2 regions of the Streptomyces sp. NPDC001832 genome follow, and region 2 is predicted to be linked to the other one. Evidence: riboswitches for the same ligand, from Rfam matches in the RefSeq annotation. Region 2 holds a riboswitch; the other holds the start of a gene.
What was found. Region 2 has a riboswitch for cobalamin ahead of ABT115_RS16930 (ribonucleoside-diphosphate reductase subunit alpha). Riboswitches for the same ligand answer to the same signal wherever they lie in the genome.

Region 1 (4,666 bases), on a different contig from region 2:
CGACAACCGATTCGCCTCCGGCTCCGCGCAGCGCTGTGCTGTTTTTGAAAGCGGGTCTCAGACCGTCCTCCTCGTCGATCCCGAGGCCATGGGCGAAGGGCAGCACCCCGTACGTCTGCCTCCCGGTGATCTGGCGCAGCATCTCCAGCCCCGGCTCCAGCAGCGACACATCGCCGCGGAACTTGTTGACGAGGTATCCGGCGATCAGCGACTGGTCCTCGGCGTCGAGCAGCGCCGTGGTGCCGAAGAACGAGGCGAAGACGCCGCCGCGGTCGATGTCGCCGACGACCACCACCGGAAAGCGTGCCGTCCGTGCGATGCCCATGTTCACGATGTCCGTGCGCCGCAGATTGATCTCGGCCGGACTGCCCGCCCCCTCGCAGATCACTGCGTCATGCGTGCCCCGAAGCTGCTCGAGACAGTCCACGACCGTGCCGAGCAGCGCTTCCTGCCTGCCGCCGTGGTAGCCGCGTGCGCTCATCTCGCCCACCGGTCTGCCCATCAGGACGACCTGGCTGGAGCGGTCGCTGCCGGGCTTGAGCAGGACCGGGTTCATCAGCGCGGTCGGCTCCACCCGGGCGGCCTGGGCCTGCATGGCCTGGGCGCGCCCGATCTCGGCGCCCTCGCGGGTGACGAACGAGTTCAGCGACATGTTCTGCGCCTTGAAGGGCGCCACCTTCACGCCCCGCCGTACGAGCCAGCGGCAGATACCTGCCGTGACGACGCTCTTGCCCGCGTCCGAGGTGGTTCCGGCGACCAGCAGCCCGCCGCTCATGTCCGTCTCCGTCCTGCGATCCGACGTCCTGCCATCCGACGTCCCGTGACCTGAAGTCCTGTGACCCGACGTCCTGCGGACCGACGTGCTGCGATCCGTCTCGCGACGAGGCCCGCACCCAGTCGTCCCGCCACACACATGCCGAGGGCCAGCGCACTCACCCGGCGCGACAGCCGTACCGCGCGTTCGATGTCCTCGGTCTCCACCGCCCGGCCCGTCTCCCCGTTGAGGACGGGGCGGTGTTCGACCCGACCGCCGTACGCCAGGGTCCCGCCGAGCCGTACGCCGAGCGCACCCGCGAACGAGGCCTCCACCGGGCCCGCGTTGGGGCTCGGGTGCTTGGCCGCGTCTGCCCGCCACGCCCCCGCCGCTCCACGTGGCCGCCCCCCGGCGGCCACGGTGAGCAGGGCTGTGAGCCGGGCACCCGGCCAGCCCGCGAGGTCGTCCAGGCGGGCCGAAGCCCAGCCGTAGCGTCGGTGGCGTGGCGATTTGTGGCCGACCATGGCGTCGAGGGTGTTCGCGGCCCGGAAGCCGACGAGCCCGGGCACACCGGCCAGCGCACCCCACACCAGGGCGCCGACCACGGCGTCCGAGGTGTTCTCGGCCACGGATTCCACCACGGCACGGGCGATCTGCGGTCCGTCGAGAGACTGCGGGTCGCGTCCGCACAGATGCGGCAGCCGCTCGCGGGCCGAATCGATGTCACCGGCGGCCAGGGCGCCCGCGATAGTCCGGGCCTCACGCCCCAGGGACGTACCGCCGACGACGGACCAGGTGGCGGCCGCGGTCAGTGCGACGGAGGCGGCGGGGTGGCTGCGCACGGCACGGGTGATCAGCGCGGCACCACTTGCGGCGCCTCCGGCGCAGACGAGCGTGTGCAGCGCGCCCGACCCGCGGTGGTCGCGCCAGAGACGGCGCTCGACGCCTGCCGCGACCCGCCCGAAGGCGGCGACCGGATGCCCCCTGCGGGGGTCACCGAGCAGCAGATCGCCGATCAGACCGGCCGTGGCGCCGTACGCGAAAATGCGGTCGGCACGCACGGCTCAACCGGCCGTTACGCCTCGAAGGAGCTTCGTACAGGCGGCTCTCGTCGAGAGCGCCACAGCAACGGACGCACGGCAGCCAGGCATGGCGATATGTCCTCACTCAGGGTCCGCGCCCTGGTTCGACGTGACCGGCGACGAGAGTCTCCTGGCTCCCGGATCCGCAGTTCCCCCGGCCTTCCAGCCCGCTCGCGCGGGCCGTGACTTCCGGTGTGGGGGACTGCTCCCCGGTGACAGTGGCGGGACCGCGCCGGATTCGCACCGGCTTCCTCTGCTGTCGTCGTAATTGGCTCCGGCAGTCCACCACGCTCCGCGAACGCCCGTCAACCTGCTGTTGACCTGTGGCGGTGCGGTGTGCTGAGCCCCACATCGGGCCGGGCACACCAAGACGGGCCGGACACACGTCGTGTCCGGCCCGTCAAGGAGCGCGAGGAAGATGCTCAGGCGACGATCAGATAGATCCCGTACGCGACCGCCGCGGCGCACAGCGCGAAGCAGACGTACCCGCCGGCGCGGGCCAGCAGCAGCGAGCCGCCGGAGCCGCCCTGCGCCTCAGGTTCGGGCTGCTTGGAGAGACCGACGATGCCCAGGGTGAAGAGGCCCACCAGCGCGACGGTGACGACGAGGGAGACGCCGAAGACGGAGCCGAGGGCTGCCCAGTCGATGTTCATGCTGAATCCTTAGACGGCCGGCCTAGGCGGCCTAGACGGTGGCGGTTCGCGCCGGGTCCTGGGTGGTTCCGGCCGGAGCCGGAATGGTGGCACTGAGGTCCTGGGCCGCTGCCTGCGCCGCGGTGAGCGGCGGGCTGACGGCCGCGATGGCCGCGGTGGCCGCGGTGGCGGCGTCGACGGGCTCGGCGTCGCCGCCCGTGTGCGCGACATCGCCGTGGCCGACCGGCTTGCGGCGCGATACCAGCCAGATCGCCCCGGAGCCCACGATGAGCAGCGCCGCGACGACCACGACACCCCAGGTGCCCTGCTCGGTGAGGACTTCCGCACCCGCGCCGACCAGGCCCGCGGCCGGCAGGGTCAGACCCCAGGCGACGAACATCCGGGTGACGGTGGACCAGCGGACCACACCGCCCTGGCGGCCGAGGCCCGCGCCCATCACGGCGCCGGAGCAGGCCTGGGTGGTGGAGAGGGAGAAGCCGAGGTGCGAGGAGGCCAGGATGACCGTGGCAGCACTGGTCTGGGCGGCGAATCCCTGCGGCGGCTTGAGGTCGGTGATGCCGCTGCCCATGGTGCGGATGATGCGCCAGCCGCCCAGGTAGGTGCCGAGTGCGATGGCCGAACCGGCGCAGACGATGACCCAGACCGGCGGGTCGGAGTCGGGCTGCAGGACTCCACCGGTGACCAGGGCCAGGGTGATGATGCCCATGGTCTTCTGCGCGTCGTTGGTGCCGTGGGCGAGGGAGACCAGTCCGGCCGAGGCGATCTGACCGGCGCGGTAGCCCTTGGCGGTGGCCTTCTCCTGGGCGCCGTCGCGAATCTTCCCGCCGATCCGGTACGTGAGCCTGGTGGCCAGCAGCGCGGCCAGACCGGCGACGATCGGGGCGGCGACCGCGGGGATCAGCACCTTGGTGACGACGGTGTCGCCGTTGACCGAGGACCAGCCCGACGACATCACCGCCGCACCGATCAGGCCGCCGAACAGGGCGTGCGAGGAGCTGGACGGAAGTCCGACCAGCCAGGTCAGCAGATTCCACAGGATGGCGCCGACGAGTGCCGCGAAGATGACTTCTGTTTGCAGCCCGTCCTCGTTGATGATCCCGCCGGAGATCGTCTTGGCGACCTCCACCGACAGGAACGCGCCGACGAGGTTGAGCACGGCGGACATGGCCACCGCTGTCTTCGGTTTGAGTGCGCCGGTCGAGATGGTGGTCGCCATCGCGTTGGCGGTGTCATGGAAACCGTTCGTGAAATCGAACACTAGAGCTGTCGCGATCACAATCGCGAGCAGCAGCGTGATGTGTTCCATTTACCCAGGCAATCGTTCGACGTCATTGGCACGTGGACCGTAGTCAACCTGGATGAACGGAAGATGAACTGAGCGGGGCGCTGTGGTGTCTCCAGCTGTATCCGGGTTGTTCTGTTCGCCCTTCGCAGGGTAGCGCGGTCGGGCATATGTCCTAATCGCACCTAATTCTGACCCAATTGACCTTTTATTAACTTCTTTGATGGGTCGACCGAATGCCCGTTCGCCTCCCGGGCTGACAGCATCTCCGCATGAGCGATCCGCAGCGGGACGCGATCGACGTGCCTGGAGACACTGAAGGGATACGAGCAACCGGGGTGACCCGGTCCCTGCCTGTCCCCGCTGTCCTGACTGTCCCATCCCATCTGTCCCACCGAACGGCCCCCGTCAGCTGGCCGGGTGCGGCGGACCCCACGACACTGGAACAGTGCGCCCGGCAACAGTCACGGCAGTAGCCGTCACGACGATCCTCGGCATCGGTGCGGCAGCGGTCGCGGCCGGCCGATACGCCAGCGATGCCGCCCTCAGGGCACCGTCCGGACGGCCACTCCCCGCCGACCGCAGACTCACCGTGCACGCCACGGCGGCCGGGCAGGTCACCCTGACCCGTTCCTTCGCCGCCCTGCGGCCCGGCAGGTACGGACTGATGGGCGACGACGTCCACGCCGTCGTCGGCCCGGTGATCGAACATGCCCACCACGCCCCCGACACCGTCGTCCGCAGACTGGAACGCGTCAACCGCGGCAGCTTGGAAACCGGCGCCGAGGTCCGGATCAGCCCACAGCTGCACAGCGGCGACCCCTCCTCAGCCCTCGGCCTCGAGCACACGGAAGTCGAGATCCCCGGCGAACTCGGCGCCCTGCCCGCCTGGTTC
Region 2 (4,666 bases):
AGGTCGGGCTCTTCCTCTCGTACGGTGTCGACGAACGCGAACGCGGCATCCATGTGGCAACTTTCGTCACGGAACACCCAGTTGGTGCCCGTGGCGAGACCGTGCAGCAGACCCCGCGAGCGGAACCAGTAGACGTACGCGAACGCGCCGTAGAAGAACAGCCCTTCGATGCACGCCGCGAAGCAGATCAGGTTCAGCAGGAAACGGCGGCGGTCGGCCTTCGTCTCCAGCCGCTGGATCTTCTCCACCGAATCCATCCACTTGAAGCAGAACTGCGCCTTCTCACGGATCGACGGAATCTCCTCGACCGCGTCGAACGCGGCGGCACGGTCGTCAGGATCGGGCAGATACGTGTCGAGCAGCGTCAGATAGAACTGGACGTGCACGGCCTCCTCGAAGAGCTGCCGCGACAGATACAGCCGCGCCTCGGGGGAGTTGATGTGCTTGTACAGCGTCAGCACGAGGTTGTTGGAGACTATCGAGTCGCCCGTCGCGAAGAACGCGACGAGCCGGCCGATCATGTGCCGCTCGCCGGGGGAGAGCTTCGCGAGGTCGGCGACGTCGGAGTGGAGGTCGACCTCCTCCACCGTCCAGGTGTTCTTGATCGCGTCGCGGTAGCGCTCGTAGAAGTCCGGATAGCGCATGGGCCGCAGCGTCAGTTCGAAGCCCGGGTCGAGCAGGTTCTTCTCTGAGTCGGTGGAGTTCATCACTGGCAGGCCTCGCAGGACTCGGGGTTTTCGAGGGAGCAGGCGATCGCGTCCGTGTCGGGAGCCTGGGCCTGCTGTACGGGAATGGGTGCGGCGGTCGCGGCCCGGCCGGAGGCCGCGCGGGCGATCCGGGTCGCCGGGCGCGAGCGCAGGTAGTACGTCGTCTTCAGCCCCTGCTTCCAGGCGTACGCGTACATCGAGGAGAGCTTGCCGATCGTCGGCGTCTCCATGAACAGGTTCAGCGACTGGCTCTGGTCGAGGAACGGCGTACGGGCCGCCGCCATGTCGATCAGACCGCGCTGCGGGATCTCCCACGCCGTGCGGTACAGCGCCCGCACATCCTCCGGGATCCAGGCGAAGCCCTGCACGGAACCGCTCGCCTCGCGCAGCGCCTCACGGGTCCGCGCGTCCCACACGCCGAGCCGCTTCAGCTCATCCACCAGATATGCGTTGACCTGGAGGAATTCACCACTGAGCGTCTCGCGCTTGAAGAGGTTGGAGACCTGCGGCTCGATGCACTCGTACACACCCGCGATCGAGGCGATCGTCGCCGTCGGTGCGATGGCGAGCAGCAGCGAGTTGCGCATCCCGGTCTTCGCGACCCGGGCGCGCAACGCGTCCCAGCGCTCCGGCCAGTTCAGGCCGGTGTCGTAGTGGTCGGGGTGCAGCACGCCGCGGGCGGCACGCGTCTCGGACCAGGCGGGCAGCGGGCCGGACCGCTCGGCGAGCGCGCAGGAGGCCTCGTACGCCGCGAGCATGATCCGCTCGGAGATCTTCGTGGAGAGCGCGCGGGCCTCGGGCGAGTCGAACGGCAGCCGCAGCTGGAAGAAGACGTCCTGCAGACCCATGGCACCCAGGCCGACGGGGCGCCACTTCGCGTTGGACCGGCCGGCCTGCTCGGTCGGGTAGAAGTTGATGTCGATGACCCGGTCGAGGAAGGTCACGGCGGTGTGGACGGCCGCGTCCAGCCGCTCCCAGTCGATGCCACCGTCGGCGACGAACGCGCCGAGGTTGACCGATCCCAGGTTGCAGACGGCCGTCTCGCCGTCATCGGTGACTTCGAGGATCTCGGTGCACAGATTCGACGAGTGGACGACGCGGCCCGGCTCGGCGGTCTGGTTCGCGGTCCGGTTGGCGGCGTCCTTGAACGTCATCCAGCCCTGGCCGGTCTGCGCGAGGGTACGCATCATCCGGCCGTACAGCTCACGGGCCGGAATCGACTTGCGGGCCAGCCCCTTGGCCTCGGCGGCCCGGTACGCGGCGTCGAACGCGTCGCCCCACAGGTCGACCAGCTCGGGCACATCGGCGGGCGAGAACAGCGACCAGTCACCGTCCGCGTCGACCCGGCGCATGAACTCGTCCGGGATCCAGTGCGCCAGGTTGAGGTTGTGCGTACGACGCTGGTCCTCACCCGTGTTGTCGCGCAGCTCCAGGAACTCCTCGATGTCCGCGTGCCAGGTCTCCAGGTAGACGGCGGCGGCGCCCTTGCGGCGGCCACCCTGGTTGACCGCGGCGACGGAGGCGTCGAGCGTCTTCAGGAACGGCACGATGCCGTTGGAGTGCCCGTTGGTGCCACGGATCAGCGAACCGCGGGCGCGGATACGGGAGTACGGGAGACCGATGCCGCCCGCGTGCTTCGAGAGCCGGGCCACCTGGTGGTAGCGGTCGTAGATCGAGTCGAGCTCGTCGAGCGGGGAGTCCAGCAGATAGCAGGAGGACATCTGCGGGTGCCGGGTGCCGGAGTTGAAGAGCGTGGGGGAGGAGGGGAGGTAGTCGAGGCGGTTCATCAGGCCGTACAGCGAAGCGACTTCGTCCACGGCGCGCTCCGAATCGTCCTCGGCCAGCCCGGCCGCGACGCGCAGCATGAAGTGCTGGGGCGTCTCGATGACCTGACGGGTGTGCGGGTGGCGCAGCAGATATCGGCTGTGCAGGGTCCGCAGCCCGAAGTAGCCGAAGCGGTCGTCGGCGCCGTCGGCGAGCGAACGTTCCACCAGCGCGTCGAGTGCGGCCGCGTGCAGCGCGACGAACTCGGCGGTACGGTCCGCGATCAGGCCCTCGCGGTGTCCGACGGCGACCGAGGCGGAGAACGAGACCGCGCCCTGGCCGGACGCCTCGTCCGCGATGGTGCGGGTAAGCAGCCTGGCCGCGAGCCGGGAGTAGGCGGGGTCCTCGGAGATCAGCCCTGCGGCGGCCTCCGTGGCCAGCGAGCGCAACTCCGCCTCGTCCGACCGGGCGTTACGGCCGCGCAGCGCGGCGGCGGCGACGCGACCGGGGTCGGTGTCGGGCAGATCGACGGTGAGGCCGGTCAGGGTCCGCAGCAGTGCGGCCCCCGGTCCGTCGTGTGCGGTTCCCTCGGAATCGGCCGCTTCGGACACGGCGGCTGAAGCCGGATCGGCTGGCGCGATGGTCACGTGGTGCTCTCCCTCGCTCGGCTCGGGGCCGGCGGGGAACGGGGGCAGCCGGGCAGAGGCGGGCCCGCGTCGGGCAGCACTCATTACGGCGTCCACCGGCCCATCCGCGAGGCCCGGACGTCTGGCATCCGGTTCGGTCGAGCCGGATGCGCTGTCGGCAGGTCCTCGGACTTACTCGATGGTGTGTAAAAGCACACCGAATACACCGTTGCGGGACAGTTCCGGATTTGCACCGGATTTCCCTGCGGCGACAGCGAGCACGAGCATACATGTGGGGGCTGCGGGATGAGACGGCCCCCACATGTTGTGTCGTGTAACGGATGTCGAGCCGACGGGACAAGCCGTGCGATCCCCCGTCGGAGCAGACGGACGGCCCGCCACACCCCGCTGAAGGGGGCGCGACGGGCCGTCATCGGGCCGTAGGAGCGGTCTTCAGTGGACGCCGCTCGGCGCCCCCGCCGTGGCCGGCGGGAGCTCCGCCTGGACGCCCGGGTCGCCCGCGTCGGCCGTGTAGTCGGCCGGGGAGGTCTCGTCGATTCCTGCGGGTGCCTTCACTGCGTTCAGGACGAAGGTGAGCACCACCGTCACCACCGCGTTCAACACGAACGCGGTCAGACCGATGTAGCCGATCTCGCCGATGCCCGGGATCTCATTGGACGACCCGCCGAAGTGCGCCTGGGTCGGGCTGGCGACCCCGTACGCGGCCACCGTCCCGTACACCATGCCGACCACCCAGCCCGCGAGTAGCGCCCAGCGGTGGAACCAGCGGGTGAACAGGCCACCGACCAGGGCCGGCATCGTCTGGAGGATCCAGATCCCGCCCAGCAGTTGGAAGTTGATCGCGACCGTCTTGTCCATGGCGAGGACGAAGGCGAGCGCGCCGACCTTCACCAGCAGCGACACCAGCTTGGAGACCTTGGTCTCCTGCTCCGGGGTCGCGTCCGGCTTCAGGAAGTCCTTGTAGATGTTGCGGGTGAAGAGGTTTGCTGCGGCGATCGACATGATTGCGGCAGGCACCAGCGCGCCGATGCCGATGGCGGCGAATGCCACGCCCGCGAACCAGTCCGGGAACATGTTCTCGAACAGCTGGGGGATGGCCAACTGCCCGTTGTCCACCTTGATACCGGCGGCGATCGCCATGAAGCCGAGCAGCGCCAGCAGGCCCAGCATCAGCGAGTACAACGGCAGGATCGTGGTGTTGCGCCGGATCACATTGCGGCTGCGGCTGGAGAGCGTCGCCGTGATCGAGTGCGGATACATGAAGAGTGCCAGCGCCGAACCCAACGCGAGTGTGGCGTAACCCCATTGGCCCGCCTCACCAGGCGCGAGCGCACCGCGCGGCTTGCCGGTTGCCGGGTTGGTCTGGGAGAACGCATCGCTCGCCTTGGCGAAGATGTCGTCGAAGCCGCCGAGCTTGATCGGGATGTAGATGATTGCCACCGCGATGACCAGGTAGATCAGTCCGTCCTTGACGAACGCGATGAGCGCGGGCGCCCGCAGACCGGACGAGTAGGTGTACGCGGCGAGCACCGCGAACGCGATCAGCAG

Region 1: linked by a shared signal. The riboswitch ahead of ABT115_RS00320 (cobalamin biosynthesis protein) and the one ahead of ABT115_RS16930 (ribonucleoside-diphosphate reductase subunit alpha) in region 2 are both predicted to bind cobalamin.

The regions. Positions count from the first base shown of each region.
Region 1 is NZ_JBEOYU010000001.1:57,089-61,754, reverse strand. It holds gene ABT115_RS00325 (cobyric acid synthase) at 1-775, opposite strand, end outside; gene ABT115_RS00320 (cobalamin biosynthesis protein) at 772-1,815, opposite strand; cobalamin riboswitch at 1,961-2,089, opposite strand; gene ABT115_RS00315 (hypothetical protein) at 2,259-2,489, opposite strand; gene ABT115_RS00310 (inorganic phosphate transporter) at 2,521-3,795, opposite strand; gene ABT115_RS00305 (alpha/beta hydrolase) at 4,220-4,666, shown strand, end outside.
Region 2 is NZ_JBEOYU010000018.1:92,136-96,801, forward strand. It holds gene ABT115_RS16925 (ribonucleotide-diphosphate reductase subunit beta) at 1-707, opposite strand, end outside; gene ABT115_RS16930 (ribonucleoside-diphosphate reductase subunit alpha) at 707-3,118, opposite strand; adenosylcobalamin-variant (AdoCbl-variant) riboswitch at 3,270-3,372, opposite strand; gene mctP (monocarboxylate uptake permease MctP) at 3,551-4,666, opposite strand, start outside.